Regions from separate parts of the Methylobacterium sp. E-012 genome, predicted to be linked through region 1. Evidence: predicted binding sites of a transcription regulator. Region 1 holds the regulator's gene; the other holds the start of a gene.

The links. Region 1 encodes LexA, which represses DNA repair genes until DNA is damaged. Its sites were predicted from a motif close to TGTTCNNNNTGTGTTCNG; they were not measured.
Region 2: recA (recombinase RecA) is a predicted target of LexA. The motif match lies at 2,343-2,360, and genes of this name have one in related genera.

What each region holds. Positions count from the first base shown of each region.
Region 1 is NZ_JBYQEY010000001.1:3,640,037-3,655,380, reverse strand. Features, by position in the region: gene AC3IF1_RS17740 (histidine kinase dimerization/phosphoacceptor domain -containing protein) at 1-388, shown strand, start outside; gene AC3IF1_RS17735 (response regulator) at 385-834, shown strand; gene AC3IF1_RS17730 (hypothetical protein) at 871-1,332, shown strand; gene AC3IF1_RS17725 (Uma2 family endonuclease) at 1,410-2,030, shown strand; gene fae (formaldehyde-activating enzyme) at 2,031-2,570, opposite strand; gene AC3IF1_RS17715 (NRAMP family divalent metal transporter) at 2,633-3,874, opposite strand; gene AC3IF1_RS17710 (hypothetical protein) at 3,956-4,171, shown strand; gene AC3IF1_RS17705 (hypothetical protein) at 4,239-4,706, opposite strand; gene lexA (transcriptional repressor LexA) at 4,949-5,683, shown strand; gene AC3IF1_RS17695 (ComEC/Rec2 family competence protein) at 5,677-7,938, opposite strand; gene gltX (glutamate--tRNA ligase) at 8,112-9,539, shown strand; gene gltA (citrate synthase) at 9,775-11,064, shown strand; gene AC3IF1_RS17680 (DNA-3-methyladenine glycosylase family protein) at 11,133-12,011, shown strand; gene parC (DNA topoisomerase IV subunit A) at 12,783-15,029, opposite strand; gene recO (DNA repair protein RecO) at 15,196-15,344, opposite strand, start outside.
Region 2 is NZ_JBYQEY010000001.1:2,981,037-2,996,380, forward strand. Features, by position in the region: gene cckA (cell cycle histidine kinase CckA) at 1-2,235, shown strand, start outside; gene recA (recombinase RecA) at 2,452-3,525, shown strand; gene rpsQ (30S ribosomal protein S17) at 3,810-4,073, opposite strand; gene rpmC (50S ribosomal protein L29) at 4,095-4,310, opposite strand; gene rplP (50S ribosomal protein L16) at 4,323-4,736, opposite strand; gene rpsC (30S ribosomal protein S3) at 4,748-5,494, opposite strand; gene rplV (50S ribosomal protein L22) at 5,505-5,891, opposite strand; gene rpsS (30S ribosomal protein S19) at 5,893-6,171, opposite strand; gene rplB (50S ribosomal protein L2) at 6,177-7,013, opposite strand; gene AC3IF1_RS14475 (50S ribosomal protein L23) at 7,039-7,335, opposite strand; gene rplD (50S ribosomal protein L4) at 7,332-7,952, opposite strand; gene rplC (50S ribosomal protein L3) at 7,952-8,689, opposite strand; gene rpsJ (30S ribosomal protein S10) at 8,740-9,048, opposite strand; gene tuf (elongation factor Tu) at 9,129-10,319, opposite strand; gene fusA (elongation factor G) at 10,378-12,453, opposite strand; gene rpsG (30S ribosomal protein S7) at 12,484-12,954, opposite strand; gene rpsL (30S ribosomal protein S12) at 13,089-13,460, opposite strand; gene AC3IF1_RS14515 (hypothetical protein) at 14,565-14,942, shown strand.

The DNA.
Region 1 (15,344 bases):
CGACCTGGTCCGCGGCTCCGGCCGCGACCGGATCCGCCTGCACCTGGACCTGGAGACCGTGGAGATCCCGGTCGCCAAGGCGCCGCCGGTGGCGTTGATGATGAACGAGTTGATCACCAACGCCCTCAAGCACGCCTTCCCGGACGACCGCCCGGGGCGGCTCTCGGTGACGGTGGCGCCGGACGGCACGCATGTCACCATCAAGATCGCCGATGACGGTGTCGGCATGCCGGTTCAGGCGATGGAGCAGCGCTCGTTCGGAAAGCGCCTGATCGGCACGCTCTGCCGCCAGCTCAATGCCAGCATCGCCTGGATGACCAATGATCCGGGCACGATCGTCAGCATACGCCTGCCGCGCGAGATGGCCGGCGGTCTGGAGGCCCCGTGACCGAGCCGCTGCGGATCCTCGTCGTCGAGGACGAAGCCCTCATCCTGATGCAGATCGAGATGATGCTGGAGGAGGCCGGCCACAGCGTCGTGGGGACGGCGATGACCGCGGGCGAGGCCATCGCCCTCGTCCACGAGACTCGGCCCGAGCTGGTCCTCATCGACCTGCGCCTCGGGGACGGCTCCTCGGGTCTCGACGTGGCGCATGCCGTGCGCGATCTCGGCGGCATCACGGCCGCGTTCATGACCGCCAACGCCCGGGCGCTCAGCGACGACATGGCGGGGGCGACGGCGGTGATCGCCAAGCCGTTCACCGGCACGGTGCTTGAGGAATCCCTGGCCTATCTGGAGGATTGCGTGCGCCGGCCGCCGCCGGACGCGCTGGTGCCGGCGGGGATGCGGGTCGCGCCGGCCTGGCTCGCGAGCTTCGCCCAGATGCGGGCCTGACCTCGACAGGCGCCGCGCCGCGGGTAGAGTGCCGCCATGCCGAGCCTGACCGTTCCACGCCTCCTCGCCGCCCTGGCCTGCCTGCCGCTCCTGGGATCGGCCGCCCGGGCCGATCCCTGCGACGACCTCGCCCGCCAGATCGCGGGGGCCATCGGAGGCAGGGTCGGCAAGCGGGCCGGCCCGAGCATCGACATCCGCCTCGCCGGCCCGATCAAGTTCGACGTGACCTGCCGGGCCGAGCCGATCGTGCAGGCGACCTCCGCCGAGCCCGCCCCCTCGGCGACCTTCTTCCACGACCTGTCGGCGGCCTCCGAGATCCTGATCGGCGAACCGGCCGCGACCGTCGAGCCGATCATCGCCAACGCCTACCGGACGTCCCTGTCGGAGCGGCGCAAATCGTTCATCCAGCAGAGCGGCTGGTCGGCCTCCTGCTACACCGACCCGGGCAGCACCACGATGCGCACCCTGTGCTCGGTGGGGCGCATCCCGCCGGGATGACGCGCCCTTGACCGGGGGGAGCGCCGGCGGGATCCTCGATCTGCGTCGACTCGGCCCGGGCTGTCCACGATGATCCCATGACGATTCTCGAGACTCCGCCCGTCCACAGGACCGATCCCCACCAAGGATTCTGGGACTTCATCGAGACGCGGCCTGATGAGGAGAAATGGGAACTCATCGGGGGCCAGATCGTGATGCAGGCCCAACCCAACCTCGTTCATCAGTTCATTGCCAGCGCCTTGCAGCGATTTCTCGACGGCGGCCTCAGGCGGATAGGCTCACCACGCGTTACCCTGCAGAATCCCGCCGTCGACCTATGGCCGGTTCGCGAGGGCCATATCTACGTGCCCGACGTTGCGGTTCTCGATCTGGCCGACATCGAGGCCGGATTGAATGCTGTCGAGCGCTGCTACTTGGCCGCCGAGATCCTGTCTCCGAGCGACCACCGCAGGCTTCCCGGCACGCGCCAGAAGAAGATCGACGTCAAGTGCGCCGGCTACGAAGCCCTGCCGCTGTGCGAGGCCGTGCTCCTGATCGAGCTGAAGAGCCCCGCCCTGACCCTATCGGCGCGAACCCGAGAGACCTGGACCCGCACCCGCCTGACCGGGGACGACCGTCTGGTCCTCCCCGGCTTCGGCCTCGACTGCGCGGTGGCCGATCTCTATGCCCGCACGCCCCTCGTGCGGGCGCAGGGCTGATCAGTACTCGATCACGCCGTCCAGCGCGTAATGCTTCACGGTCTTCCGGTTGGCGATCAGCTCGTCCACCGTCGGCTCGCCCTTGAGGGCGCGGGCGATGGCGAGCTTCGTCGCCTCGTAGTTGGTCCTGTAGAGGTCCTTCTGGTCGAGGTTGTCGTCCTCGGCGCAGCGCTGATCGAGCCAGATCATGATGATCATGCACAGCTCGTCGAGGCCGTCCTTGGGCAGGATGCCCTCGATGATGCAGTCCACGATCGCGTCGCCGGTGGCCGCTTGGACCACGCCGCCGAGGAGCTCGGCATACTCGGCCGTGTGGATCGTGACCTTGGTGGTCATCATCGTGGCCGGGCGCACCAGCTGGTTGAGGTCGCGGACCACGAACATCCGGGTGTGGCCCTGGACCTGCCCCATCATCGACGCGAAGGCCTGGCCCACCGGCCCGCGCACGGAACCGATCAGCACCTCCGGCATGGCGTCGGTGTACTGGCCCTCGGCCGCCAGCACCGTGGCCTCGCCCGTACGGAACCAGATCTCTTGCATGTCTCGACTCCACCTGATCGGAGCCCGCGGGAGACATCATCGCGCCGCCCGCGTCAATCGGGTCAGAGCAGGCCGATCCCGTCGAGCACCCCGACCATCGCGAAGGCGATCGTGAGGCCCGAGACGGCGTAGACCACCCACTTGTAGGCGCCGTCCACGCGCTTCCCCTCCGGCAGGGCCCGGGTGGCGAGCAGGATCAGGAGGCCGAGCGCGAGCGGAAGGAGCAGGGCGTTCATCACCTCGACCGCGATGTTGAGCGCCACGAGATTCGGCACGAGCTGCACGGACACCGCGCCGGCCGCCACCACCAGCGCGAAGGCGCCGTAGAAGGCCGGCGCCTCCCGGGGCGATTGCTCCAGGGAATGCGGCTTGCCCGTCACATCGCCAAAACCCCAGGCGAGGGCCAGGGCCACGACGTTCAGCGCCACGAAGGCCGCCGCGATGATCCCGACCCCGAACACCACCTGCCCGAGCCAGGGCCCGAGGGCCGGCGTGAAGGCCCCCGCGAGGTCGCCCACGGTCTGCAGACCGTCCTTCGTGCCCTGCCCGGCCCTGCCGATCGTGGCGGCCGCCGCGATCAGGATCGCGCCCATCACGCATTGCGAGATCACCGCGCCCAGGAGCGTGTCGAGCCGCGAGCGCCGTGCGTGGTCCCAGCCGAGGCCTTTGTCGACGATCGCCGATTGCTGGTAGAAGATCATCCACGGCATGATCACCGCGCCGATATTGGCGGCGATCAGGACCCGGTACTGGCCGTCGCCGAGCGGCATGTGGGCGAAGGATGCCACGATCGCCCCCGGATCCGGCCGCGCCGCCACGGCGAGCCCGATGAAGACCAGCTCGAACAGGCCGACCGCGATCGCCACCCTCTCGACCCGCCGGTAGCTCCCGGTGAACACGAGGCCGAGTAGCAGGGCGGCCGGCAGGCCGAGGCTCACGAGCCGCGGCACCCCGAACAGGTCGCCGATGCCGGCGATGCCGGAGAATTCCGTGACGATGGCGCCGATCCCGGCGACCACGAGGCCGCCAAAGGAAATCCAGGCCCAGACCGGCCCGTAATGCGCCCGGATCAGCTCGCCGTGGCCGCGGCCGGTGGCGGTCCCGAGCCGCACCGTCAGCTCCTGGACGACGTAGAGGATCGGCACCAGCAGGATCTGCAGGAGCAGCAGCGAGTAGCCCCAGCGGGCGCCGCTCTGGGCCGCCGTGATGAGGCTTCCGACATCGGTGTCGGCGAGCATCACCACGAGTCCGGGGCCCGCAGTCTTGAGGAACGCCGCGAGGCGGGGCAGGGAAGCGCTTGGCACGGCTCGGGAACAGTCCCGGGCCGGGGCAGTTCCGGCGGGAGCCTGCGGCGTTTTCCCGGGGCGCACCGGGAGGGTTGAGCGATGGCGGAGAGCGCGGAACGGGGGCCGGGCTGGAGCCTGCAGGCGAGCGCCGTGCCCGAGGGGGTGCGGCTGGAACTCGCCCTGTCGGATCTCGGGGGCGGGCCGGTCACCGCCGCGATCGTGCTGGACCGGGCCGAGGCCCGGGCCTTCGCGCGCGCCCTGCTGGCGGCGGCCGGCGACGCCACCGAGCGCACCTTCCCGAAGCCGGATGCCTGACGCATCCCCCCGGCACCGGTGTCCCGGCCGGCGGGTCAGGGACGCCGGACCCCTCCGGCCCGGCGGATCAGCGCTGGGCGGGCCCCGGATTGCGGCCGGGCAGGCGCGGCACCACCGTGCCCCGCCTCTCGACCGGCGCGTCGCAGGCATAGGCGAACTCGGTCTTCAGCGGATCGAACACGGTCTCGCCGGTGACCCGGCACTCCTCCCGCACGGTCTCGTCGAGATAGGCGCGGGCGGCGGTGCGGAAGCGCTTGACTCGGGTCGCCTCCGGCTCGGGATCGATCCGGACCTCGCTCAGGTTGCAACCGGCATATTCGCGCAGGGCGTTCGAGACGATCAGCATCCGGCGCAGCTGCCGGTTGTCGTAGACCTCGTAGGGCTCCTTGCAGCCGATCGTCACCACCTGGGGGGTGAGCGCCACGTAGTTCCGCGAGATGTACGAGAAGCCGGTGGTGCAGCCGGCGAGCGCCGAGCCCAGGAGGGCGACGCCCAGGGCGAAACGGATGGACCCTGGCGCCGCGAGCTGTCGCATCCTCATCATTCCCAGCCCGATACCGACCCGCCGCCGGAGCCGCCGGTCTTGTCCGGCGGGGCGCCCGGGTGCATTGAAACGGCTCCGCTTGTGCCGTCAATGCGTTTGTGCTCCGCCTCTGCCGCCGGGACACGAGCGTGGCCGTATTACGCTTGCGGAACACTTGCGGAACGTTTAACGTGTTCGCGATTTGTTTCAGCGGCCGCCCTGGGGCGGTCCGCCAAGCCGCGAGGCCCCCTTCGATGCTCACGCGCAAGCAGCTGGACCTTCTGCGGTTCATCCAGAGCCGCATGCAGGAATGCGGCGTTCCCCCGTCCTTCGACGAGATGAAAGACGCCCTCGACCTGAAGTCGAAATCGGGCATCCACCGGCTGATCACGGCCCTGGAGGAGCGCGGTTTCCTGCGCCGCCTCCCGAACCGGGCGCGCGCCATCGAGGTGATCCGCATCCCCGAGAGCCTGCACCGGTCGCCGACCCCGGCCCCCGCCCCCGAGCCGCGCCGCTTCACCCCGAGCGTGGTCGAGGGTGGCAAGTCCAGGCAGCCGTCCCAGCCGTCCCAGCCGGCGGCGACCCGGATGATCGACGACGGCGGCCGGTCCATCTCGATCCCCGTGATGGGCCGGATCGCGGCGGGTACGCCGGTCTCGGCGATCCAGAACCAGAGCCACGCCATCACCCTCTCCCCGGACTTCCTGGCCGGGGGCGAGCACTACGCCCTGGAGGTGCGCGGCGATTCGATGGTCGAGGCCGGAATCCTCGACGGCGACCTCGTGGTGATCCGCAAGCAGGACACCGCCAATACCGGCGACATCATCGTGGCGCTGATCGACGACGAGGAGGCGACGCTCAAGCGCCTGCGGCGCCGCGGCTCCTCGATCGCCCTCGAGGCCGCCAACCCGGCCTACGAGACCCGTGTGCTCGGTCCCGACCGGGTCCAGATCCAGGGCCGGCTCGTCAGCCTCGTGCGCCGCTACTGAAGCGGTTCCGCCGGGGCGTCGGCCGGGGCTTGCGGCACTTCGGATGAGGCCATGCCGCCGGTTCCCTCGGCGGGGAGATCCGCCCCCGGCTCGGAGCCGGCCGGCGGTGCCGCCCGCGGACGCCAGGGCAGCGACCGTCCGTCGCCGCGGGCCGCGCGCATCGTGAACCCGCCCCCGTCGACGCGCAGGGCGACGGCGCCGTGCGCCGCCAGGACCCGGCGGTCGATCACCAGCGGCCCCGTGCAGGTCGGCGGCGCCGTGAGACTCGTGATCACCACGGCGGCCCGGGCGCAATCCTCGGGGAAGGCGCGCCGGTCCCGGATCAGGGCCACCGCCCGTCCGTCCGGCAGAAGCGCCGTACAGCCGAGCCGGTCGCAGCGGCCGCCGGGCCCCGCTCCGGCCGCCCGGTCGGGCCGGCGCCCGTCGCCATCCGCCTTCAGCCATTGTTCCAGCACGAAGCCGGAGGGGCTGCCGAGGGCGGCCAGGCGGCCGTCCGGCCCCCGCACCGCCGCGCCCCAGCCCTGCCGGTCGACGTAGAGGTCCTGCCGGTCCGGAAGGGCCGCGAGGCCGAGCCCGAGCAGGAGGGGCGGCACGGCGAGCCAGCGCAGCCGCGAGGCCGGGAGCGTCGCCAGCAGCAGGCCCGCCGTCATCGCGGCCAGGGCGCCGGTGCCGAAGGCCGGCAGCACCACGGTCGCCCGCTCGAACCCGGCGATCCACGCGGAGATCGCCAGCATGCCGCCGACCGCCTGCCCCATCAGCCACCAGACCGGCCGGTCGAGGGCGAAGGGATAGGCCAGGATCCCGATGACCGCGGACGGCATCACCACCAGCGAGACCAGCGGCAGGGTCAGTGCGTTGCCGACGAGGCCGAACGGCTGGACCGTCTGGAAATGGTAGGTGGCGAAGGGCGCGGTGGCGACCTGCGCCACCAGGGTCGTCGCCAGGGTGCCGGTGACCGCCGACAGCCCGGTGCCGACGAGCCGGCCGATCCGCCCCGCCCCGGGCCGGACGAAGAGGCGCCCGTCGATCAGCCGCGCGCAGGCGATCAGCCCGGCCACCGCCCCGAACGACATCTGGAAGCTGGGGCCGAGCAGGCCCTCCGGCTCCCGCGCCAGGGCGATCAGGGCGGCCAGCGCGAGGTTGCGCATCGACAGGGCCGGCCGGTCGGCGAGGATCGCGCCCAGCATGATCAGGGTCATGATCAGCGAGCGCTCGGCGGCGATGTCCCAGCCCGAGAAGGCGCAGTAGGCGCTCACCCCCACCATGGCGAAGCCGGCCGCGATCTTCTTGATCGGCCAGAACAGCGCGCAATGGGGGACCAGGGCGAGGGCGGCCCGGACCAGCCAGAAGACGACGCCGGCGGCCAGCACCATGTGGAGACCCGAGATCGAGACCACGTGGTAGATGCCGGCGGCGCGCAGCGCATCGTTGGTGGCCGGGCCGATCAGCCCGCGCTTGCCCGTCACCAGGGCGGCCGCCACCGCCCCCGCCTGGCCGCCCTCGGCCCCCGCGATCCGGCGGGTCAGCGCGTTGCGGGCCTCGTCCAGCAGGGCGGCGAGGCGCAGGCGCAGGGGCGGCGGCTCCGCGGGTGCCCGGACCGTGACCGCGCCGACCAGGGAGCCCACCGCGCCGATGCCCTGGAAATAGGCGTCCCGGGCGAAGTCGTAGCCCCCCGGCCGGGCCGCCTCCGGGGGTGGCAGCAACCGGGCGGTCGCCGCGATGGACTCCCCGGGCCGCGGGATCGGCGTCTTGCGGAACGAGACCCGCACCCGGGCCGGCCGCAGCTCCGGCGCGAGCCCGGCAAAACTCTCCACCCGGATCACCAGCCGGGCGCCGACCTCGCGCTCGTCCAGCGCCTCGACCATGCCGGTGAGCGGCCCGATGGTGGTCCGGGCTAGGATCGGCGCGTCGACCTGCGCGACCCGCCAGGTCGCCGCCGCGAAGCCCAGGAACGCGGCCGCCGCCGCCAGGGCCAGGGCCAGGGCCGCCGGCCGCGCGCCCAGGACCGGCACCGGCGCCAGGGCGAGGGCGGCCCCGATCAGCGGGGCGGCCAGGACCGGCTCGCCGTCCGCCGCCGCGAAATAGACCAGGATCCCGGCGCCGAAGGCCACCGCCAGCCAGGGGAACAGGCGGCGCTGCTCGGCCTCCCGGGCGAGGCCCGCGGCGGCCCAGTCGCGCAGCGCCGGGAGCGCCGCCGCGCGCGGGGTGGCCCGCGTCAGCACGCCCCCCGCCAGCCTCGCGCCGATCCGCCGCATTGCCGCCGCCCCGATCCGCGCGATCTGTCGACGCCGGCCCAGCGATTCCCGGCCCGATTCTTAACCCATCCGGCGGCCCGTGCTACAGCCGGCGCTTCGTGCTAGGGCGCCGTGTCGAGCCCCGCGCCGCGCCTTGCGCCCCCTCCCGACCCGCCCCCGAACACACCGGACCGATGTCCTCAGCCGTCGTCACGCGCTTCGCCCCCTCGCCCACCGGCTACCTGCATATTGGCGGGGCCCGCACGGCTTTGTTCAACTGGCTCTATGCCCGCCACACGGGCGGCCGGATGCTGCTGCGCATCGAGGATACCGACCGGGAGCGCTCCACCAAGGGCGCGATCGACGCGATCCTCGACGGCCTCACCTGGCTCGGCCTCGATTGGGACGGGGACGTGATCTTCCAGTTCGCCCGGGCCGAGCGCCACCGGGCGGTGGCCGAGGAGCTGCTGGCCGCGGGCCGCGCCTATCATTGCTACGCCACCGCCGAGGAACTCACGCAGATGCGCGAGACCGCCCGGGCCGAGGGTCGTGCGCCCCGCTACGACGGGCGCTGGCGCGACCGCGACCCGGCCGAGGCCCCCGCCGGGGTCAAGCCGGTGATCCGCCTGCGGGCGCCCCTGGAGGGCGAGACCGTGGTGGAGGACGCCGTCCAGGGCCGGGTGACCTGGGCCAACAAGGATCTGGACGACCTCGTGCTTCTGCGCTCGGACGGCACGCCCACCTACATGCTCGCCGTGGTGGTCGACGACCACGACATGAGCGTCACCCAGATCATCCGCGGCGACGACCACCTCACCAACGCGGCGCGCCAGAGCCAGATCTTCTCGGCCCTGGGCTGGGCGATCCCGAAGATGGCCCATATCCCGCTGATCCACGGGGCCGACGGGGCGAAGCTGTCGAAGCGCCACGGGGCGCTCGGCGTCGAGGCCTATCGCGACCTCGGCTACCTGCCGGCGGCCCTGCGCAACTACCTCGTGCGGCTCGGCTGGAGCCACGGCGACCAGGAGGTGTTCTCCACCGACGAGATGGTCTCGGCCTTCGATCTGGGGTCGGTGGGGCGCTCGGCGGCGCGGTTCGACTTCGCCAAGCTCGCCAACCTCAACGGGCTCTACATCCGCTCCAGCGCCGATGCCGACCTCGTGGCGGCGATCGAGACGATCCTGCCGAATGTCGGGCCCGAGCGCGGCCTCGCGGCGCCCCTGCGGCCAGAGCTGAAGGACAAGCTCACCCAGGCCATGCCGGGCCTGAAGGAGCGGGCCAAAACCCTGATCGAACTCCTCGACAGCGCCTATTATCTCACCGCGCAGCGCCCCCTGACGCTGGACGACAAGGCCCGCGCCCTCCTCTCCGACCAGGGCCGCGCCCGCCTCGCCGGGGTGCGCCCGATGCTCGAAGCGGTGCCCGACTGGAGCGCGGCCTCGACCGAGGGCGCCGTGCGCCACTACGCCGAGACGGCCGGCTGCAAGCTCGGGCAGGTGGCCCAGCCCCTGCGGGCGGCGCTCACGGGGCGGACCACCTCCCCGCCCCTGTTCGACGTCATGGCGGTGCTCGGCCGGGACGAGACCCTGGCCCGCCTCGGCGATCAAGCGCCGCAGGGCTGAGGGTCTCCGCGGCGTGCGGGATGGGACCTGCGGCCTTCGGCCCGGATTTCGCTTGGTCAAATTCGCTTGGCGTCGGGGTCCGGTTGTCACCGACCCCGTTGCTGCTGCAGTGCCGTTTGGGTAACCCATGACAGTGAGCACCCGCAGCATACGGCGCGGTGCTCAGGCCCCCGGGACCGGCTCGGGCAGCCCGAGGCCGGCATCCGCCACGTCGCCACAGAAGGGTCCACGATCCATGAGCGCACCCAGCACCATCACCGTGGACGGCAAGTCGATCGAGCTGCCGGTGAAATCCGGGACGATCGGGCCGGACGTCATCGATATCGGCAAGCTCTACGCCCAGACCGGCGCCTTCACCTTCGACCCGGGCTTCACCTCGACGGCGAGTTGCGAATCGAAGATCACCTACATCGACGGCGACGAGGGCGTGCTGCTCTACCGCGGCTACCCGATCGAGCAGCTCGCCGAGAAGGGCGACTTCCTCGAGACCTGCTACCTGATGCTGTTCGGCAGCCTGCCGACCGCCGCCCAGAAGGCCGATTTCGACTACCGGGTCACGCGCCACACCATGGTGCACGACCAGATGAACCGGTTCTTCACCGGCTTCCGGCGCGACGCGCACCCGATGGCCGTGATGGTCGCCTCGGTGGGGGCGCTCTCGGCCTTCTACCACGACTCGACCGACATCACCGACGAGAGCCAGCGGATGATCGCGTCGATCCGCATGATCGCCAAGATGCCGACACTGGCGGCGATGGCTTATAAATACTCGATCGGCCAGCCCTTCGTCTATCCGAAGAACGATCTCGACTACACCTCGAACTTCCTGCGGATGTGTTACGCGGTGCCGTGCGAGGAATACGAGGTCAACCCGGTCTTCGCCCGGGCGCTGGACAAGATCTTCATCCTGCATGCCGACCACGAGCAGAACGCCTCGACCTCGACGGTGCGGCTCGCCGGCTCCTCGGGCGCCAACCCCTTCGCCTGCATCGCGGCCGGCATCGCCTGCCTGTGGGGCCCGGCCCATGGCGGCGCCAACGAGGCGGCGCTCAAGATGCTGATGGAGATCGGCACCCCCGAGAACGTCGGCAAGTACGTCGCGAAGGCCAAGGACAAGAACGATCCGTTCCGCCTGATGGGCTTCGGCCACCGAGTCTACAAGAACTACGACCCACGCGCCCGGATCATGCAGAGCACCACGCACCAGGTGCTCAAGGAGCTCGGCAAGACCGACGATCCGCTGCTCCACGTCGCCATGGAGCTGGAGCAGATCGCCCTCAAGGACGAGTACTTCATCGAGAAGAAGCTCTACCCGAACATCGATTTCTACTCGGGCATCACCCTCAAGGCGATGGGCTTCCCCACCGACATGTTCACGGTGCTGTTCGCGGTGGCGCGCACGGTCGGCTGGATCGCCCAGTGGGCCGAGATGATCGAGGACCCGATGCAGAAGATCGGCCGGCCGCGCCAGCTCTATGTCGGCCCGGCCCAGCGCGACTACGTGCCGGTCGACGCCCGCGGCTGAGGCGGGACCTGTCCCGGACGACGAGCAGCGGGGCGGCCGAGAGGCCGCCCTTCGCGTTTGCGGAGGCGATCGAGCTTCGCCTGCCCTATCGGCCGCCCTACGATTGGGCGGCGATCCGCGCCTTCCTGGCCAAGCGCGCGATCCCGGGCGTCGAGACGATCGACCCTGCGGCAGCCTACGCCCGCACGATCCGCGTCGCGGGGCGGCACGGCCTCGTGACCGTCGAGTCCGGCGACGGCTGCCTGCAGGCAACGCTCCGCGGCGTCGGGACCAGCGACGCGCCGGCGGTCTCCGCGCGCCTGTGCCGCCTGTTCGATTGCGACGCCGACCCGGCCGCCATTGCCGTCTGCCTGGCCCGGGATCCGGTTCTGGCCCCGCTCGTGGCGGCGCGGCCGGGCTTGCGCTTGCCCGGCGCCTGGGACCCGTTCGAGACCGGCTGCCGGGCGATCCTCGGCCAGCAGGTCTCGGTCGCCGCCGCGATCGGGCTCGCCGGGAAGATGGTGGCGGCCTTCGGGACGCCCCTCGCGGAGCCGTTCGGCGGCCTGACCCACGTCTTTCCCGCACCGGCCGATCTGGTCGAGGCGGATGTCGCCCTGGCGCTCAACATGCCGCGGGCCCGCGGCGCGGCGATCCGGGCGCTGGCCGCGGCGGCGCTGGCCGACCGGGACCTGTTCGCCCCGGCCGAGTCCCTGGAAGCCGCGGTGCTGCGCTTCACGGCGATCCGCGGGATCGGACCCTGGACGGCGCAATACATCGCCATGCGGGCGCTCAAGCTGCCGGACGCCCTGCCGGTGGGCGATGTCGGCCTGCTGCGGGCGCTCGCGACCGCCACCGGACGGCCGAGCGCGGCCGAGCTTCTGGCCCTGGCCGAGGCGTGGCGGCCGTTCCGCGCTTACGCGGCGCAGCACCTCTGGGCGGCGGACGAGGCGGCCGTGACGGGGCGGTGATCGGGGTGCCAATCCCCCCTCCGGCGCCGCCGTCTTTGCGAGCGGAGCGAAGCGATCCAGTCGGCCCCGCGCTGATGGATGCTGCGCTAACCCTGGGTCACTTCGCTGCGCTCATGATGACGGAGGACCGGTTCGCATCGGCGTTCAATCACCATGGTTGTTTGCGGGGTCATGGATGGCGCCATACATTGGGTGCGCGGCACCCGCCGCGGATCCTTTGCCCATGACGACAGCCCAGTTCCTTCTCCTGCTCGCGGTGCCATTTGGTGGCGGCGTGCTGGCCTTCGGCGCGCTCTGGCTCGGCCAGCGTTCGCACTGAGACGGGGTCTGTCCCACCCGCGCCCTCATCGCCTGACGGATCTACACTTCGCCTTTGGGATCCTCGTCCGGCTGCCGAGTATGGCATTCCGGAACTGCCACGCGCGCGCGCTCCCCCCTCTGCGGGGGAGGGTGGCCCCTGCGTCAGCAGGGGTCGGGCCGGGACGAAGTCCCGCACGAGGGGAACCCGGTGTCCGGAAGGGGCGCGACCTTCACATAGCACAGAGCTATGTTCTGCACCGTCGCTCCCCTCTCCCGACCCCCTTCGGGGGCCACCCTCCCCCGCAAAGGGGGGAGGGAGACGCGCGAATCCGGCCTCGTCGAATGAAGATGTGTGAACATTGAGCCCTCATCCTGAGGTGCCGCAGCGGAGCGGAGGCCTCGAAGGAGGCCTCCAGCCAGCCCGTCAGCGATGAGGGGGCCGGTCGGAAGCCCGTCACAATCTCACTTCGCTCAGCGCCCGAACCGTTCGAACTTCGGAAAACTGCGCGCCATCATCAGCCCGACCTCGGCCCGGTGGCCGAGCCACTTCTCCAGCACCGCCGCGTTGGCCAGCCGCCCTTCGGCCGAGCCGTCCTGCCAGGGCAGGCCGTCCGCCAGCTTGAACACGTGCGCGTCGAGCAGCCCGCCGCTGCGGCAGCGCTGGAGGCGGACGCCCTTGCCCCGGGCGAGCTCGGCAACTTCGGCGACCGGGAAGACCAGCAGCAGCTTCTCGGTGTTGACCACCGCCACGTGGTCGCCGTCCGCCGGCACCAGCACGGCCGCCGTGGCGTCGCCGTCCAGGCCGAGCACGCTCTTGCCCTTGCGGGTGTTGGCCACCAGCGCGTCGGCCGGCGCCACGAAGCCGCGCCCGTCCGAGCCCGCGATCAGCAGCTTGGTCTCCGGCCGGTAGGGCAGAGCCGCCACGATCTCGGTGCCGTCGTCGAGGTCGGCCATCAGCCGCACCGGGTCGCCGAAGCCGCGCCCGCCCGGCAGCTTCGAGGCCTCCAGGGTGAACACCTTGCCGTTCGTGGCGAGCAGCAGGATTTTCTGGGTGGTCTCGGTGGGGAAGGCGATCTTCAGGCTGTCGTCGCCCTTGAACGCCACCCCCGAGAGGTCGGCGACGTGGCCCTTGAGCGCCCGGATCCAGCCCTTGGTGGAGACGATCACGGTGATCGGCTCGCGCTCCACCAGGGCCGCCGTGAAGTCGATGCCGCCGACATCCGGCGGGCTCGCCAGCGTCGTGCGGCGCTTGCCCAGCTTGGTCTCCGGCCCGAACGTCTTCTTCACGGCGCGGATCTGCGCCTGGATCGTCTTCCACTGCGCCGGCTCGGAGGCGAGCAGATCATCGATCTCGGCCTTCTCGGCGGTGAGCGCCTCGAACTCGCGCTTCAGCTCCATCTCCTCCAGCTTGCGCAGGGAGCGCAGGCGGGTGTCGAGGATCGCGTTGGCCTGGAGTTCGGTCAGCTCGAACCGAGCCATGAGGGCGGCCTTGGGCTCGTCCTCCTCGCGGATGATCCGGATCACCTCGTCGAGGTCGAGGTAGACGATCAGCAGGCCGCCCAGGATCTCCAGGCGGCGGTCGATCTGGCCGAGGCGATAGCGCGAGCGGCGCTGCAGCACCACGCGGCGGTGGTCGACCCATTCCCGCAGGCACTCGACGAGCCCGATCACCTTCGGCACGAGGCCGCCGACCAGGACGTTGAGGTTGAGCGGGATCCGGGCCTCCAGCTCGGTGAGCCGGAACAGCGATTCCATCAGGATCACCGGATCGACCGTGCGCGAGCGCGGCTCCAGCACCACGCGCACGTCCTCGGCCGATTCGTCGCGCACGTCGGCCAAGAGCGGCAGCTTCTTCTCCTGGAGGAGTTCGGCCATCTTCTCGATCAGCCGTCCCTTCGGGATGCCGTAGGGGATCTCGGTGACGACGATGTTCCAGGTGCCGCGGCCGAGATCCTCCTTGGTCCAGCGGGCGCGGACCCGGAAGGCGCCGCGGCCGGTCCGGTAGGCCTCGGCGATCGACTCGGCCGAATCGACCAGGATGCCCCCCGTGGGGAAGTCCGGCCCCTGCACGAATTTGGCGAGATGCGCCGAGGTCGCCTCGGGATGGTTGATCAGGTAGAGCGCCGCGTCGCAGAGTTCGGCGGCGTTGTGCGGCGGGATCGAGGTCGCCATGCCGACCGCGATGCCCTGGCTGCCGTTGGCGAGCAGGTTCGGGAAGGCCGCCGGCAGAACGACCGGCTCCTCCTTCTCGCCGTTGTAGGAGGGCCGGAAATCGACCGTGTCCTCGTCGATCCCGTCGAGGAGCAGGCGGGCGACCTCGGTGAGCCGGGCCTCGGTGTAGCGGTAGGCGGCGGGGCCGTCGCCGTCGATGTTGCCGAAATTGCCCTGCCCGTCGACCAGCGGGTAGCGCTGGGCGAAGTCCTGGGAGAGCCGCACCAGGGCGTCGTAGATCGCCTGGTCGCCGTGCGGGTGGAAGTCGCCCATCACGTCGCCGACGATCTTGGCGCATTTCTTGTGCGCCGTATTCGGATCGAGGCGCAGCAGCCGCATCCCGTAGAGGATCCGCCGGTGCACGGGCTTCAGCCCGTCGCGGGCATCCGGCAGGGCCCGGTGCATGATCGTGGACAGGGCGTAGGCGAGGTAGCGCTCTTCGAGCGCGGATTTCAGCTCGACGCTCTCGATCCCGTCGCCGGATGGCGGCTCGAAGGGCTGGCCCATGACGGCTCCTCAATGCAACGTTTCGAACGCCCGGCGTTTCGCCCCCGGGGCCGTGCGGAAAGGCCCGGATGACGGATCCGCCGCGGTCACCCGCCGGCGTGGCGGATCTGGAGGCGGGGCTTGGCCGGAATGCCCCGGCCGAACGGGTTCGAACAGAACAGGAACATTACCCGGCCTCGCGACCGAGCGCAACGAATCGCGCCCGCTCCTCGGGGGGGGCGAGGCCGCGCGGGCCCCAGACGTGCCGGTCGAGGAAGTACCCCGTCAAGGTAAACCCTTGGGCAACGCCGTCCGGCCCCGGCGATCCGCCCGCGT
Region 2 (15,344 bases), 660 kb from region 1:
TCGCGCGACGCTAGGGCCCACACCGAGGAGGTCCGGATGTCGCCGCCGCTGGGCCCGGTCGCCGGCGAGCGCAGCTTCGGATGGTACCGGGTCTCGGTCCGGCCGCTCGCGCGCCCGCGCCGGGCCGCCTCGCTCTGGACGGTGGCCGACATCACCGCCGAGCGCGAGCGGCAGGAGAACGTCTTCCAGGAACTCCAGCACGCGATCGACTACCTGGACCACGCCCCGGCGGGCTTCCTGTCGATCGATCCGGCCGGCGCCATCGTCTACATGAACGCCACCCTGGCGGCCTGGCTCGGCTACGATCTGGCGAGCGTCGGCCACGGCGGCCCCCACCTCACCGAGATCGCCCCGGAGGCGGATGTCCTCGTGCGCGCCGCCGGCCTGCCCGGGGAGGTCCGCACCGACCGCTTCGACCTCGACCTGCGCCGCCGCAACGGCCACACCCTGCCGGTGCGGCTCTACCACCGGATCGCCTTCGGCAAGGACGGCAAGCCCGGATCCTCCCGGACCTTCGTGATCAACCGCTCCGCCGGGGCCGAGACCGACGAGCCGCAGCGCGCCGCCGAGGTGCGCCTCGCCCGGTTCCTCAACAATTCGCCGATCGCCATCGCGACCCTCGACCGGACCGGGCGGATCGCCCGGGCCAACGCCTCGTTCACCCGGCTGTTCGGCACGGTCCCGCGCCAGGCCGAGGACGGCGCGCTCGACGGGGACGGCACGGCCCGGGCCGAGCCCAACGTCGCCGACTCGGTGACCGATCGCACCGCCCTGGAGGCCGGGCTCGCCCGCGCGGCGAGCGGCCGGACCGACCCCGAGCCGATCGAGGTCCAGCTCAACGGTCCGGGCGGCCGCTCGGCGCGGGTCTGGCTCAGCCCGGCCGACGGCGGCGACCCGGGGCAGAAGACCGACGAGGCCGAGCGGGTGATCCTGTACGCCCTCGACACCACGGCCCAGCGCCAGCTGGAGCAGCAGGTCGCCCAGGCCCAGAAGATGAACGCCGTGGGCCAGCTCGCGGGCGGCATCGCCCACGACTTCAACAACGTGCTGCAGGCGATCATCGGCTATTCGGACCTGCTGCTGGCGAGCCACCGGCCGACCGATCCGGCCTTCCAGGACATCATGCAGATCAAGCAGAACGCCAACCGGGCGGCGGGCCTCGTCCGCCAGCTCCTGGCGTTCTCCCGCCGCCAGACCTTGCGGCCGGAGGTGATGAATGTCGGGGAGGCGCTCTCGGAACTGACCCTGCTGCTCAAGCGCCTGCTCGGCGAGCGGGTCGCCCTAGAGTTGAAGCACGGCCGCGAGGTCTGGCCCGTGAAGGCCGACGTCAACCAGTTCGAGCAGGTGATCGTGAATCTCGCGGTCAACGCCCGGGATGCGATGCCGGAGGGCGGCAAGCTGGTGATCCGCACCGAGAACGTCACCGATCCGGGGCCGGCCTCGGCGGTCGAGGGGCGCGGCGGGGCACCGACGGGCGACCACGTGCTGATCGAGGTCCGCGACACCGGCCAGGGCATTCCCCCCGAGCTGATGGAGAAGATCTTCGAGCCGTTCTTCACCACCAAGGAGATCGGCAAGGGTACGGGGCTGGGGCTCTCGACGGTGTTCGGCATCGTCAAGCAATCCGGCGGCACCATCGACGTGCAATCGACGATGGGGGCGGGCACGGCCTTCCGCATCTACCTGCCGCGCCACGTCCCCGTGGCCGAGCCGGAGGAGGTGCCGCCGCCGGCCGCGGCCCTGCCGCGGACCGGACCGTTCACGGCGCCGGAGCAGGGCGGGCGCGGCGACGCCGGCGCGCCCGCCGGCGACCCGTCCGGCAAGCCCGACAAGCCCGCGCCGCGCAAGCCCGCCGCCGACCATACGGGGCAGGGGATCATCCTGCTCGTGGAGGACGAGGATCCGGTGCGGGCGGTCAACAGCCGGGCCCTCTCGGCCCGCGGCTACACGGTGCTGGAGGCGGCCTCGGGCCTGGAAGCCCTGGCGATCGTCCGCGAGGGCGCCCAGCCGATCGACCTAGTGGTCTCCGACGTGGTCATGCCCGAGATGGACGGCCCGACACTCCTGCGGGAGGTGCGCAAGCACCAGCCCGACCTGAAGGTGATCTTCGTCTCCGGCTATGCCGAGGACGCCTTCCGCAAGAACCTGCCGGAGGGCGAGACCTTCAACTTCCTGCCCAAGCCGTTCAGCCTGAAGCAGCTCGTCGAGACCGTGAAGAAGACCATGGCCGATTGAAAGGGAGGGCGCCGGGCCGGGGACGGCCCGGCGCGGTTCGCCGCAGTGGAGAACCGGCGCATCGCCGGCATCGCGGCGCCATCTCCCCCGTTGCGCCCTTGCAAAAATAGAACAAAACGGGCACAAAGACGCGGTGTTGCCGCGCGTTGTGAATGGCGCCCAACCCCTTCATAAGGAGCCCGCCAGATGGCCCAGCCCGCATTGAAAGTGGCCGACATGCCCCCCGTGGACAAGGATAAGGACAAGGACAAGTCCAAGGCGATCGACGCCGCCCTGTCCCAGATCGAGCGCGCCTTCGGCAAGGGCTCGATCATGCGGCTCGGTAAGAACGACAAGGTGCAGGAGGTCGAGACGATCTCCACCGGCTCGCTGGGGCTCGACATCGCGCTCGGCGTCGGCGGCCTTCCCCGCGGACGGGTGGTCGAGATCTACGGACCCGAATCGTCCGGCAAGACGACCCTGGCGCTCCACACCATCGCGGAAGCCCAGAAGAAGGGCGGCGTCTGCGCCTTCATCGACGCGGAGCACGCCCTCGACCCGGTCTATGCCCGCAAGCTCGGCGTCAATCTCGACGACCTGCTGATCTCCCAGCCAGACACCGGCGAGCAAGCCCTCGAGATCACCGACACGCTGGTGCGCTCCGGCGCCATCGACGTGCTGGTGGTCGATTCGGTGGCCGCGCTGACCCCGCGGGCCGAGATCGAGGGCGAGATGGGCGAGAGCCAGCCCGGCCTCCAGGCCCGCCTGATGAGCCAGGCCCTGCGCAAGCTGACCGGTTCGATCTCCCGCTCGAACTGCATGGTGATCTTCATCAACCAGATCCGGATGAAGATCGGCGTGATGTACGGCAGCCCGGAGACCACCACGGGCGGCAACGCCCTGAAGTTCTACGCCTCGGTGCGCCTCGACATTCGCCGCATCTCGACCCTGAAGGACCGCGACGAGGCGATCGGCAACCAAGTCCGCGTCAAGGTGGTGAAGAACAAGGTCGCCCCGCCGTTCAAGCAGGTTGAGTTCGACATCATGTTCGGAGAGGGCGTGTCAAAGGTCGGCGAGCTCATCGACCTCGGTGTGAAGGCCGGGATCGTCGAGAAGTCCGGGGCCTGGTTCTCGTACAACAGCCAGCGCCTCGGCCAGGGGCGCGAAAACTCGAAGGGCTTCCTGCGCGACAACCCAAAGATCGCCGCTGAGATCGAGACCTCGATCCGGCAGAACTCGGGACTCGTCGCCGAGAAGATCCTCGAGAACGCGGCGCCGACGCCGGACGAGCTCGACGAGGGCGAGGCTTAAGCCGCGCCGCCGCCAGTCCGAGAGGATCGCGGCAGAGTTAACAACGCGAACGCTAGGCCGGCCCCGGAGCCTCTCCGGGGCCGTTTGCGTCAGACGCGTCCCGGTCCGCGCGCGCGCCGGTCACCGTGCTGCGCTCGCGATGACGGAGCGCGCGACATCCGGACCGTCACCGACGGCGCAAACGCGAAAGCCCCGCGTCGCCGCGAGGCTTCCACCGATCGCTTCCCGAGAGCCTTCGCGGGCCCAGAATGCATCGGGCCACCCGCGACCCGACCCCGTCCGGATCAGGCGGCTTCGCCGGCCTCAGCAGGGGCAGCCTCGCCCTCGACCAGCTTCCAGGTCTTGGTCTTCGAGAACGGACGGCACTCCTCGATGAACACCGTCTGCCCGACCTTGGCGACATTCGCCTCGTCATGGGCGTGGTAGTTCTTCGAGCGGCGCACGGTCTTCTTCATCACCGGGTGCGTGAAGCGGCGCTCCACCTTCACCACGATGGTCTTCTCGCCCTTGTCGCTGACGACGGTGCCCTGCAGGACGCGCTTCGGCATGATGTTCTCCTAAGCCCTTCGTCAGCTCTTGGCCGCCTGCAGCGTCTTCGAACGCTGCAGGGTGCGGACGCGGGCGATGTCGCGGCGGACCTCACGGACGCGGGCGACGTTCTCGAGCTGGCCGGTGGCCCCCTGGAAGCGCAGGTTGAACTGCTCCTTCTTGAGGTTCAGCAACTCGTCGTTCAGCTGATCCGGCGACAACGCCTTAAGATCAGACACTCTCTGGGTCGACTTCACGATAGCCTCCGTTCAGTCGGCGATGCGTTGGACGACCCGCGTGCGGATCGGGAGCTTCGCGGCACCAAGGCGGAGCGCCTCCTTGGCGATGGCCTCGGCGACGCCGTCGACCTCGAACATGATCCGGCCGGGATGCACCCGGGCGGCCCAATAGTCCGGGGCGCCCTTGCCGGAGCCCATGCGGACCTCGGTCGGCTTCGAGGAGACCGGCACATCCGGGAACACCCGGATCCAGACGCGGCCCTGGCGCTTCATCTCGCGGGTGATCGCGCGGCGGGCCGCCTCGATCTGGCGGGCGGTGACGCGCTCGGGCTCCACCGCCTTCAGGCCGAACTGGCCGAAGTTCAGCTCGAAGCCGCCCTTGGCCGCACCGTGGATGCGGCCCTTGAACTGCTTGCGGAAGCGGGTCTTTTTCGGTTGCAGCATGGCTTCCTACCTTACGCGTGCTCGCGCTCGCGGCGTCCGCGCTCGCGGCCGCCCTCGCCATCGCGCTCACGGCGCCCGCCGGAGCGGCCGCCCTCTTCCTGGGCCTTCTTGTCCTGGGCCATCGGGTCGTGCTCGAGGATCTCGCCCTTGAACACCCACACCTTGATGCCGCAGGTCCCGTAGGTCGTGAACGCCGTGGCGGTCCCGTAATCCACGTCCGCACGCAGGGTGTGCAGCGGGACGCGGCCCTCGCGGTACCATTCCTGGCGGGCGATCTCGGCGCCGCCGAGACGGCCCGAGCAGTTGATCCGGATGCCCTCGGCGCCCAGACGCATCGCCGACTGGACGGCGCGCTTCATGGCCCGTCGGAAGGCGACGCGGCGCTCGAGCTGCTGGGCGATCGAGTCGGCCACCAGGGTGGCGTCGATCTCGGGCTTGCGCACCTCGACGATGTTGATGGTCACGTCCGCCTTGGTCATGGTGCCGACGAGCTTGCGCAGCTTCTCGATGTCCGCGCCCTTCTTGCCGATGACCACGCCCGGACGGCCCGAGTGGATGGTGACGCGGCACTTCCGGTGCGGTCGCTCGATGACGATCTTGGAGACCGCCGCCTGCTTGAGCTGCTTCATGAGGGCGGCGCGGATCGCGACGTCCTCGTGCATGAGCTTCGCGTAGTCGCCCTTGGTGGCGAACCAGCGGGAATCCCAGGTCCGGTTGATACCGAGCCGGAGACCGATCGGATTGACTTTCTGGCCCATCAGATCCTCCTCAGGCCGCTTCGGCCTGGCGGACTTCGCGAACCACGATGGTGAGGTTCGAGAAGGGCTTCAGGATACGCGCGCCGCGGCCGCGGGCGCGGGCGTGAAAGCGCTTGAGAACCAGCGCCTTGCCCACGAAGGCCTGGGAGACGACGAGGTCGTCCACGTCCAGGTCGTGGTTGTTCTCGGCGTTCGCGATGGCGCTCTCTAGGCACTTCTTGACCTCGGTGGAGATCCGCTTGCGCGAGAACTGCAGGTCGGCCAACGCGGTGTCGACCTTCTTGCCGCGGATCATCTGCGCCACGAGGTTGAGCTTCTGCGGGCTGACGCGCAGCATGCGCGCGACCGCCTTGGCCTCGTTCTCGGGGAGCGCGCGGGGGGTGGCTTGCTTGCCCATCTCAGCGCCTCTTCGCCTTCTTGTCGGCCGCGTGGCCCGGGAAGGTGCGGGTCGGCGAGAACTCGCCGAACTTGTGCCCGACCATTTCCTCGGTGACGTAGACCGGGATGTGCTTCTGCCCGTTGTGCACACCGAAGGTGAGCCCGACGAACTGCGGGAGGATCGTGGAGCGGCGGCTCCAGATCTTGATGACCTCGGAGCGCGAGGAGCCCCGCGCCGCCTCGGCCTTCTTGAAGAGGTAGCCGTCGACGAACGGCCCCTTCCAGAGAGAGCGTGCCATAGCGATTACTTCTTGCGGTTGTGGCGGCTGGACAGGATGAACACGTCGGTCCGCTTGTTGGACCGGGTCTTCTTCCCCTTGGTGGGCACGCCCCAGGGCGTGACCGGGTTGCGGCCGCCCGATGTGCGACCCTCGCCGCCGCCGTGCGGGTGATCCACCGGGTTCATGGCCACGCCGCGGTTATGCGGGCGCTTGCCGAGCCACCGGTTGCGCCCGGCCTTGCCGAGCGAGATGTTCATGTGGTCCGGGTTCGAGACCGCGCCCACGCTGGCGAAGCACTGACCGTGGACCAGGCGCTGCTCGCCGGAATTCAGGCGGAGCGTCACGTAGCCCTGGTCGCGGCCCACGATCTGCGCGTAGTTGCCGGCCGAGCGGGCGATCGCGCCGCCCTTGCCGATCTTCAGCTCGATGTTGTGGACGATGGTGCCCACCGGCATCGAGCCGACCGGACCGGCATTGCCCGGCTTGATGTCGACACCCTCGCCGGCCACGACCTTGTCGCCCGGCTGCAGCCGCTGCGGGGCCAGGATGTAGCTCTGCTTCCCGTCGGGGAAGTTGATCAGCGCGATGAACGCCGTGCGGTTCGGATCGTACTCGATCCGCTCCACGGTCGCGGCGACACCGAGCTGCTCGCGACGCTTGAAGTCGACGTTGCGCAGCACGCGCTTGTGGCCACCGCCGCGGAAGCGGACGGTGATCCGGCCCAGGTTGTTCCGGCCGCCGGAGGACGACTTGCCCTCCGTCAGCGCCTTCACCGGCTTGCCCTTGTAGAGCTCACGGCGGTCGACGAGCACGAGCTGGCGCAGGCTCGGCGTGACCGGTTTGAATGTCTTCAAGGCCATCGGCTTGGATCCCTAAAACCCGTCCTCAGAGCCCGGTCGTGACGTCGATCGTGTGGCCCTCGGCCAGGGTCACGATCGCCTTCTTCACGTCGGAGCGCTGTCCGCGGAGTCCGCGGAAAATCTTCTTCTTTCCCTTGGTGACAAGGGTGTTCACGGCCGTGACCTTCACGTCGAACAACTTCTCCACGGCCTCCTTGATCTGAGGCTTGGTCGCCTTGGGGGCGACCCGGAAGACAACCTTGTTCTGCTCGGTCAGGTTCGTCGCCTTCTCGGTGATGACCGGGGAGACGATGATGTCGTAGTGGCGCGGATCGGCACTCATTTGAAACGCTCCTCCAGCGCGTCGACGGCGGCCTTGGTCAGGACGAGCGTGTCGCGGCGCAGGATGTCGTAGACGTTGATACCCTGCACAGGCAGCACGTCGATCTGCGGGATGGCGCGGGCGGCCCGGCCGAAATTCACGTCGACCTCGGCACCACCGATGATCAGCGCGTTGGAGAGGCCCATCTTGCCGAAGCGCTCGACGAGACCCTTGGTCTTGTGATCCTCGATCTTGATGTCGTCGACGACGATCAGGGTCGAGGCCTTGGCCTTGGCCGAGAGGGCGTGACGCAGAGCCAGCGCCCGGACCTTCTTGGGCAGGTCGTGGCTGTGGTCGCGAACGACCGGACCGAAGGCCCGGCCACCGCCGCGGAACTGCGGCGCCGAGGCCGCGCCGTGGCGGGCGTTGCCGGTGCCCTTCTGCTTGTACAGCTTCTTGCGGGTCCGGTTCACAGCCGAGCGGTTCTTCACGGCATGGGTGCCGGCCCGGCGCTTGGCCAGCTGCCAGCGGACCATGCGCTGAAGGAGGTCAGCTCGCGGCTCAAGGCCGAAGATGTCCTCGTTCAGCTCGACCGAACCGGCGCCGGCGCCGTCGAGGGTGGTGATATCGAGCTTCATCAGGCGGTCTCCTCAGCCGCAGGGGCCTCGGGGGCAGTCTGGGCGGACTCGGGGGCAGCGCCGTTCTCACGGAACTTGCCCGGCAGCGGCACGTCGGCGGGGAGCTTGCGCTTCACCGCGTCGCGGATCTGGATCCAGCCGCCGGCGACGCCCGGCACCGCGCCCTCGACCAGGATCAGGCCGCGCTCGGGATCGGTGCGCACCACGCGCAGATTCTGGGTCGTGACCCGCTCGACACCGAGGTGACCCGGCATCTTCTTGTTCTTGAAGGTCTTGCCCGGATCCTGACGGCCGCCGGTCGAACCGATCGACCGGTGCGAGATCGACACGCCGTGGGTGGCGCGCAAGCCGCCGAAGTTCCAGCGCTTGATACCGCCCGCGAAGCCCTTACCGGTGGTGGTGCCGGTGACATCCACGAACTGGCCGGGGATGAAGTGGTCCGCGGTGATCTCCGCACCAACCGGAATCAGCGCGTCCTCGGACACGCGGAACTCGGCGAGCTTCTTCTTCGGCTCGACCTTGGCGACCGCGAAGCGGCCCCGCTCGGCAGCCGAGACATTCTTAACCTTGGCCTTGCCGACGCCGACCTGCAGCGCGACGTAGCCGTTCTTCTCGACGGTGCGGTGGGCAACCACCTGGCATTGATCGATCTTGAGCACGGTGACGGGGACATGTTCCCCCGCGTCCGTAAAGACGCGGGTCATCCCGACCTTCTGTGCGATGACGCCTGAGCGCATAGGTCTCTCCCTCGCGCGATGAAACGGTAAGCTCTAAGTCCCGGCGGGACTCAGAGCTTGATCTCCACGTCCACGCCGGCGGCGAGGTCGAGCTTCATCAGCGCGTCCACGGTCTGCGGCGTCGGATCGACGATATCGAGCACACGCTTGTGCGTGCGCATTTCGAACTGCTCGCGCGACTTCTTGTCGATGTGCGGCGAGCGGTTGACGGTGAACTTCTCGATATGCGTCGGAAGCGGGATCGGGCCCCGGATGGTCGCGCCGGTACGCCGGGCCGTGGAGACGATCTCCTTGGTCGACGCATCGAGGATGCGGTGATCGAACGCCTTCAGGCGGATGCGGATGTTCTGACCGTTCATGTTCCTGGAACCTTGAGAGGGACGGCGGGGAGTGCGGAGGCAAGCCCCCGCCGCGCCCTGCTAAGGATGCTTCTCTGCTATCAATCGTTGATGGCGGCGACGACGCCGGCACCGACGGTGCGGCCGCCCTCGCGAATGGCGAAGCGCAGCTTCTCCTCCATGGCCACCGGCACGATCAGCACCACGTCCATGGTCACGTTGTCGCCCGGCATCACCATCTCGGTGCCCTCCGGCAGGGTCACGATCCCGGTCACGTCCGTCGTGCGGAAGTAGAATTGCGGCCGGTAGTTCGTGAAGAACGGCGTGTGCCGCCCGCCCTCTTCCTTGGTCAGGATGTAGGCCTCGGCCTTGAACTTGGCGTGCGGCTTCACCGAACCCGGCTTGCACACGACCTGGCCGCGCTCCACGTCCTCGCGCTTCGTGCCGCGCAGCAGCACGCCGACGTTGTCGCCCGCCTGGCCCTGGTCGAGCAGCTTGCGGAACATCTCCACGCCGGTCACCGTCGTGGTCTGCGTGTCGCGGATGCCGACGATCTCCACCGTCTCGCCGACCTTCACGATCCCGCGCTCGACCCGGCCCGTCACCACCGTGCCGCGCCCCGAGATCGAGAACACGTCCTCGATCGGCATCAGGAACGGCAGGTCGATCGGCCGCTCCGGCTGCGGGATGTAGCTGTCGACGGTGGCCATCAGCGCCAGCACCGCCTCCTTGCCGATCTTGGGCTCCTTGTCCTCCAGCGCCATCAGCGCCGAGCCCTTGGTGATCGGGATGTCGTCGCCCGGGAAGTCGTACTTCGACAGGAGCTCGCGCACCTCGAGCTCGACCAGCTCCAGCAGCTCCTCGTCGTCGACCATGTCGACCTTGTTGAGGAACACCACCAGCGCCGGGACGCCGACCTGGCGGGCCAGCAGGATGTGCTCGCGGGTCTGCGGCATCGGGCCGTCGGCCGCCGACACCACCAGGATCGCGCCGTCCATCTGCGCCGCCCCGGTGATCATGTTCTTCACGTAGTCGGCGTGGCCGGGGCAATCGACGTGGGCGTAGTGCCGGTTGGCCGTCTCGTACTCCACGTGCGCCGTCGAGATCGTGATCCCGCGCGCCTTCTCCTCCGGCGCCTTGTCGATCTGGTCGTAGGCCGTGAACGTCGCCCCGCCCGTCTCGGCCAGGACCTTCGTGATCGCCGCCGTCAAAGACGTCTTGCCGTGATCCACGTGCCCGATCGTGCCGATGTTGCAGTGCGGCTTGGTGCGAGCGAACTTTTCCTTGCCCATCAGAGCCTCCTAAATTCGAATTCGTGTTGCGGATGAAGAGATGTCTAGGCGTAAAACCTTAGGCGTACTTGGCGATGACCTTGTCGGCCTCGCCGCGCGGCACCTCTTCGTAGTGGTCGAACTGCATCGTGAAGTTGGCGCGGCCCTGGGAGAAGGAGCGCAGCTGGTTCACGTAGCCGAACATGTTGGCCAGCGGCACCATCGCGTTGATGACGTTGGCGTTGCCGCGCATGTCCTGGCCCTGGATCTGGCCGCGGCGGGAGTTCAGATCGCCGATGACCGAACCGGTGTATTCCTCCGGCGAGACGACCTCGACCTTCATCACCGGCTCAAGCAGCACCGAGCCGCCCTTCTGCAGGGCCTCGCGGAAGGCGGCCCGGGAGGCGATCTCGAAGGCCAGCGCCGAGGAGTCGACGTCGTGGTAGGCACCGTCGATCAGCTCGACCTTCACGTCGACCACCGGGAAGCCGGCGAGCACGCCCGCGCCCAGGACCGAGTTCAGGCCCTTCTCGACGCCGGGGATGTACTCCTTCGGCACTGCGCCGCCGACGATCTTCGACTCGAAGGCGAAGCCGGCGCCCGGCTCGTTCGGCTCGACCACGAACTTCACGCGAGCGAACTGGCCGGTACCGCCGGTCTGCTTCTTGTGCGTGTAGTCGATCTCCTGACGACGGGTCAGCTTCTCGCGATAGGCCACCTGCGGCTGGCCGATATTCGCGTCGACCTTGTAGGTGCGGCGCAGGATGTCGACCTTGATGTCCAGGTGGAGCTCGCCCATCCCCTTGAGGATGGTCTGGCCCGATTCCTGGTCGGTGGAGACGCGGAACGACGGATCCTCGGCGGCGAGCTTCGCCAGCGCGATGCCGAGCTTCTCCTGGTCGGCCTTAGACTTCGGCTCGACGGCGATCTCGATGACGGGCTCGGGGAACTCCATCTTCTCGAGGATCACAGCCTTCTGCGGATCGCAGAGGGTGTCGCCCGTGCGGGTATCCTTGAGACCGGCCAGGGCGACGATGTCGCCGGCGAAGGCCTCCTTGATGTCCTCACGGTTGTTGGCGTGCATCAGGAGCATGCGGCCGACGCGCTCCTTCTTGTCGCGCGAGGAGTTGAGCACGTTAGCGCCCGAATCGACCTTGCCCGAATACACGCGGCAGAAGGTGATCGTGCCGACGTGGGGATCGTCCATGATCTTGAAGGCGAGCATGGAGAAGGGATCCGAATCCGTCGGGTGACGGACGGTCTCTTCCTCGGTCTTGAAGTCGATGCCCTTGATCTCGCCGCGGTCGGCCGGGGAGGGCAGGTAATCCACGACGGCGTCGAGGAGCGGCTGCACGCCCTTGTTCTTGAAGGCCGAGCCGCACAGCACCGGATGGAAGGCGCGCAGCTGCACGGCCTTGCGCACGAGCTTGCGCATGCTGGCCTCGTCCGGCTCGGTGCCGTCGAGGTAGGCGCCCATGGCCTCGTCGTCGAGCTCGACACAGGCCTCGACCAACTTGGTCCGATACTCGACGGCCTGATCCTTCAGGTCGGCCGGGATCTCGATCTCGTCGAAGTTGGCGCCCAGCGCCTCGCCCGACCAGACGATCGCCTTCATCTTGATGAGGTCGATCACGCCCTGGAAGTTCGACTCGGAACCGATCGGCAGCTGCAGGCACACCGGCTTGCCGGCGACGCGGTCGATGATGTCGGCCACGCACTTGAAGAAGTCGGCGCCGATCTTGTCCATCTTGTTGACGAACACGACGCGCGGCACGTCGTACTTGTCGGCCTGGCGCCACACGGTCTCGGTCTGGGGCTCGACGCCCTGGTTGCCGTCAAGCACACACACGGCGCCGTCGAGCACGCGGAGCGAACGCTCCACCTCGATGGTGAAGTCGACGTGGCCGGGGGTGTCGATGATGTTCAAGCGCTTGTCGCGCCAGAAGCACGTCGTCGCGGCGGACGTGATCGTGATGCCACGCTCCTGCTCCTGCTCCATCCAGTCCATCGTGGCGGCGCCCTCATGGACCTCGCCGATCTTATGGGACTTTCCGGTGTAGTAGAGGATCCGCTCCGTGGTCGTGGTCTTGCCGGCATCGATGTGGGCCATGATGCCGAAGTTGCGGTAGTCCTCGATCGCGTGCGTGCGGGGCATCGGATTGCTCCTGAGAGACGGCGGAACCGCTTACCAGCGGTAGTGCGAGAAGGCGCGGTTGGCTTCCGCCATCCGGTGCGTGTCTTCCCGCTTCTTGACGGCGTTGCCGCGGTTGTTGGCGGCGTCGAGCAGCTCGGCGGAGAGCCGCTCGACCATGGTGCGGTCGTTGCGCGACCGGGCGGCCTGGATCAGCCAGCGGATCGCCAGGGCCTGGCGGCGCTCGGTGCGGACCTCGACCGGGACCTGGTAGGTCGCGCCGCCGACGCGGCGGGAGCGGACCTCGATCATCGGGGCGACGTTGTCGAGGGCGGCGCGGAACACCTCGATCGGGTTGGCGCGGGCGCGGTTCTCGACGATGTCGAAGGCACCGTAGACGATCCGCTCGGCGGTCGACTTCTTGCCCTCGTACATGATCGAATTCATGAACTTCGTCAGCACCACGTCCCCGTACTTCGGGTCCGGGATGATCTCACGCTTCTCGGCAGAGTGGCGACGGGACATCTCTTACAACTCTCAAACGAGTCTGACTTAAGCACCCCGCGCAGGCCGCCTTGGCTTTCCGGAGAAAGCCGGCGACATCCTTACGAGGCCGTGGAAACGCTTGGAAACGACCGGATAAACTCCGGTCGCCGGTCTTACTTCGGCCGCTTGGCGCCGTACTTGGAGCGGCGCTGCTTGCGGTTCTTCACGCCCTGCGTGTCGAGCACGCCGCGCAGGATGTGGTAGCGCACGCCCGGAAGATCCTTCACGCGGCCGCCGCGGATCATCACCACGGAGTGCTCCTGAAGGTTGTGGCCCTCGCCCGGGATGTAGCCAATCACCTCGAAGCCGTTGGTCAAGCGGACCTTGGCGACCTTACGAAGGGCCGAGTTCGGCTTCTTCGGGGTCGTCGTGTAGACCCGGGTGCAGACGCCGCGCTTCTGCGGGCAAGCGTCGAGCGCCGGAACCTTGTTGCGGCTCCGCTGGATCTTCCGCGGCTGGGCGATCAGCTGGTTGATCGTCGGCATCCTGTGCCCTCTTCCTCGGTCACCTTGGCCGGATTGCCCAGGGCAATCCGCAAAACGAATATGCGCCGGAGGCCCTGTCATGGACCCTCGGCGCGGTGTGGGTAGAGGAGCACGCCCGAAACGGACGCGCTCGTACCTACGGATCTGACTTACAGCGTCAGGCGATTTGATCCCTCGGTGCGCGGGCGATGGCGACGGTTTCCGAGGGCAAACCCGAGGGACCGTCGGCAGCCGACGGCCGTCCGAAGTGGACGCGCTTCTAGACGCGGTTGCCCGGCAGGTCAATGCACCGAGGGCAGAAATCTGCGCCGCGCAGGAGGTTAAAGATCGGTCAAGGCGCGGTGACGCGCCTGACGAACGTGCCCGATTTCGAATAATCCGCCGCGACCACCGGGGTCGTCAATCTCGGGCGATTCGATCCGCGGTGGGATGCCGGCGAGCACGGCGTGATGGGAGGGGTACGCCCCGGCACATTGGCGGATCACGTCGAGCGGCCGGTCTCCGGCACGGTCTTTCCGGTTCTGGCGAAGATCGGCCTTTCGGACCTCCGGAGGCCCGCGCCCCGGCAACTCCAGCGGTTCTGAGCAGGGTGGATCGGATCTGAGTCGTCAGCCTGTTCGGCGACGCCCTGGCGCTTACCGGGTGCGGTGACACAACGCTGACGTTCATTCCGGAGATCGCGTCGGCTCGATCCACATTCGGCAATGCCGGAACAGCACCACGTATCGTTGAAAGGCCTCCTTTCGGCTCGCGGGATCTGACGGTCGAACGAGAGAGGCGGACGATCTTCAATGCAAAACCTCTCGTCGACTTTAGAACTGCTTACGCACACGAGGGCCGGTGTGATGTGAGTCGGATCGGCGGGGAGCGGCGATTCTCTCGGCGCCTTCGACTGTCCCATCTCCGCCGCGTTGTATCTCCCCACGCGGTGCCGCGTTCGGAGCCGCAGGATCCGGGTCGCAACGGCGTGTCGCGCCGGTACCGTGCCGGATCGGGGCAGGGGCGCGCCGTCACGGTCTACGGAAGATTAAAGCGATCCGTCGAAATGTCGCGATCGTCGGGCGGCCGGAAGGGTGCTCCGGGTTCGCGTCAAGGATTCTGCGTATGGGTTGCGTCGCCGTCAGCAACGTCGTTCCGTTCCGGCGGCCCATCCCCGCCCAGGCCCCCAGTGAGCGGGACGCGCGGGATCGCCGCCGCAGCGAGCAGCGGTCGCTGCTGGACGCGGTCTATGCCACCGGCAGCATGGTCCTGGCGGCCGACGACCGCGCGACCAAGCTCACGGCCTCGCGCCTCCAGGTCTACGGCTTCCTGGCGATCGAGGAGCTGCGGGCGGATGGGACCGTCCGGCGGCTGCGTCCCTCCGAGGCGATCCGCGCCCGCTCCGAGCATCCCTGGCGCCTGTCGAAACCCGCCTGCGGCACGGCGGTGACCATTCCGAGCCTGGAAGGCTTCCTGTTCGAGCCGGCCGGCCAGCCTGCCTGATCGCCCCCGTTATCGGGCTTCGGCGATCCCGACTCGTCGAGGCCCCCCGCAGGAAGGCTCGACGCGCCACGATGCGCGCCGGTCATATCTGTCCCGCCAGGCGCGTCCCGCGTAACGGGCCAGCCCCGTTCCCGGCGGCGATCTTTTCCCGACGATCGAACGCCGACTCCGTAGGCGTATTGCCCGTAGCCGGTCGGGCCGGGGCCGCAGTCCGCCGACCGTAAAACCGCGTCACCGCCGCGCCCGCGCCCTTCGGATTACGGTCCGTCACGCTTGCCATCGCCGGCTGAGCGTAGTATGCGCCCGGCCTTCGCGACATTTCCGATGGGTGCTCGCACCCTGCGAACGCGGTGACCGCGCCGGTGTCTCACGACACCGCCAGCGCGGTCGAACACATGAGCC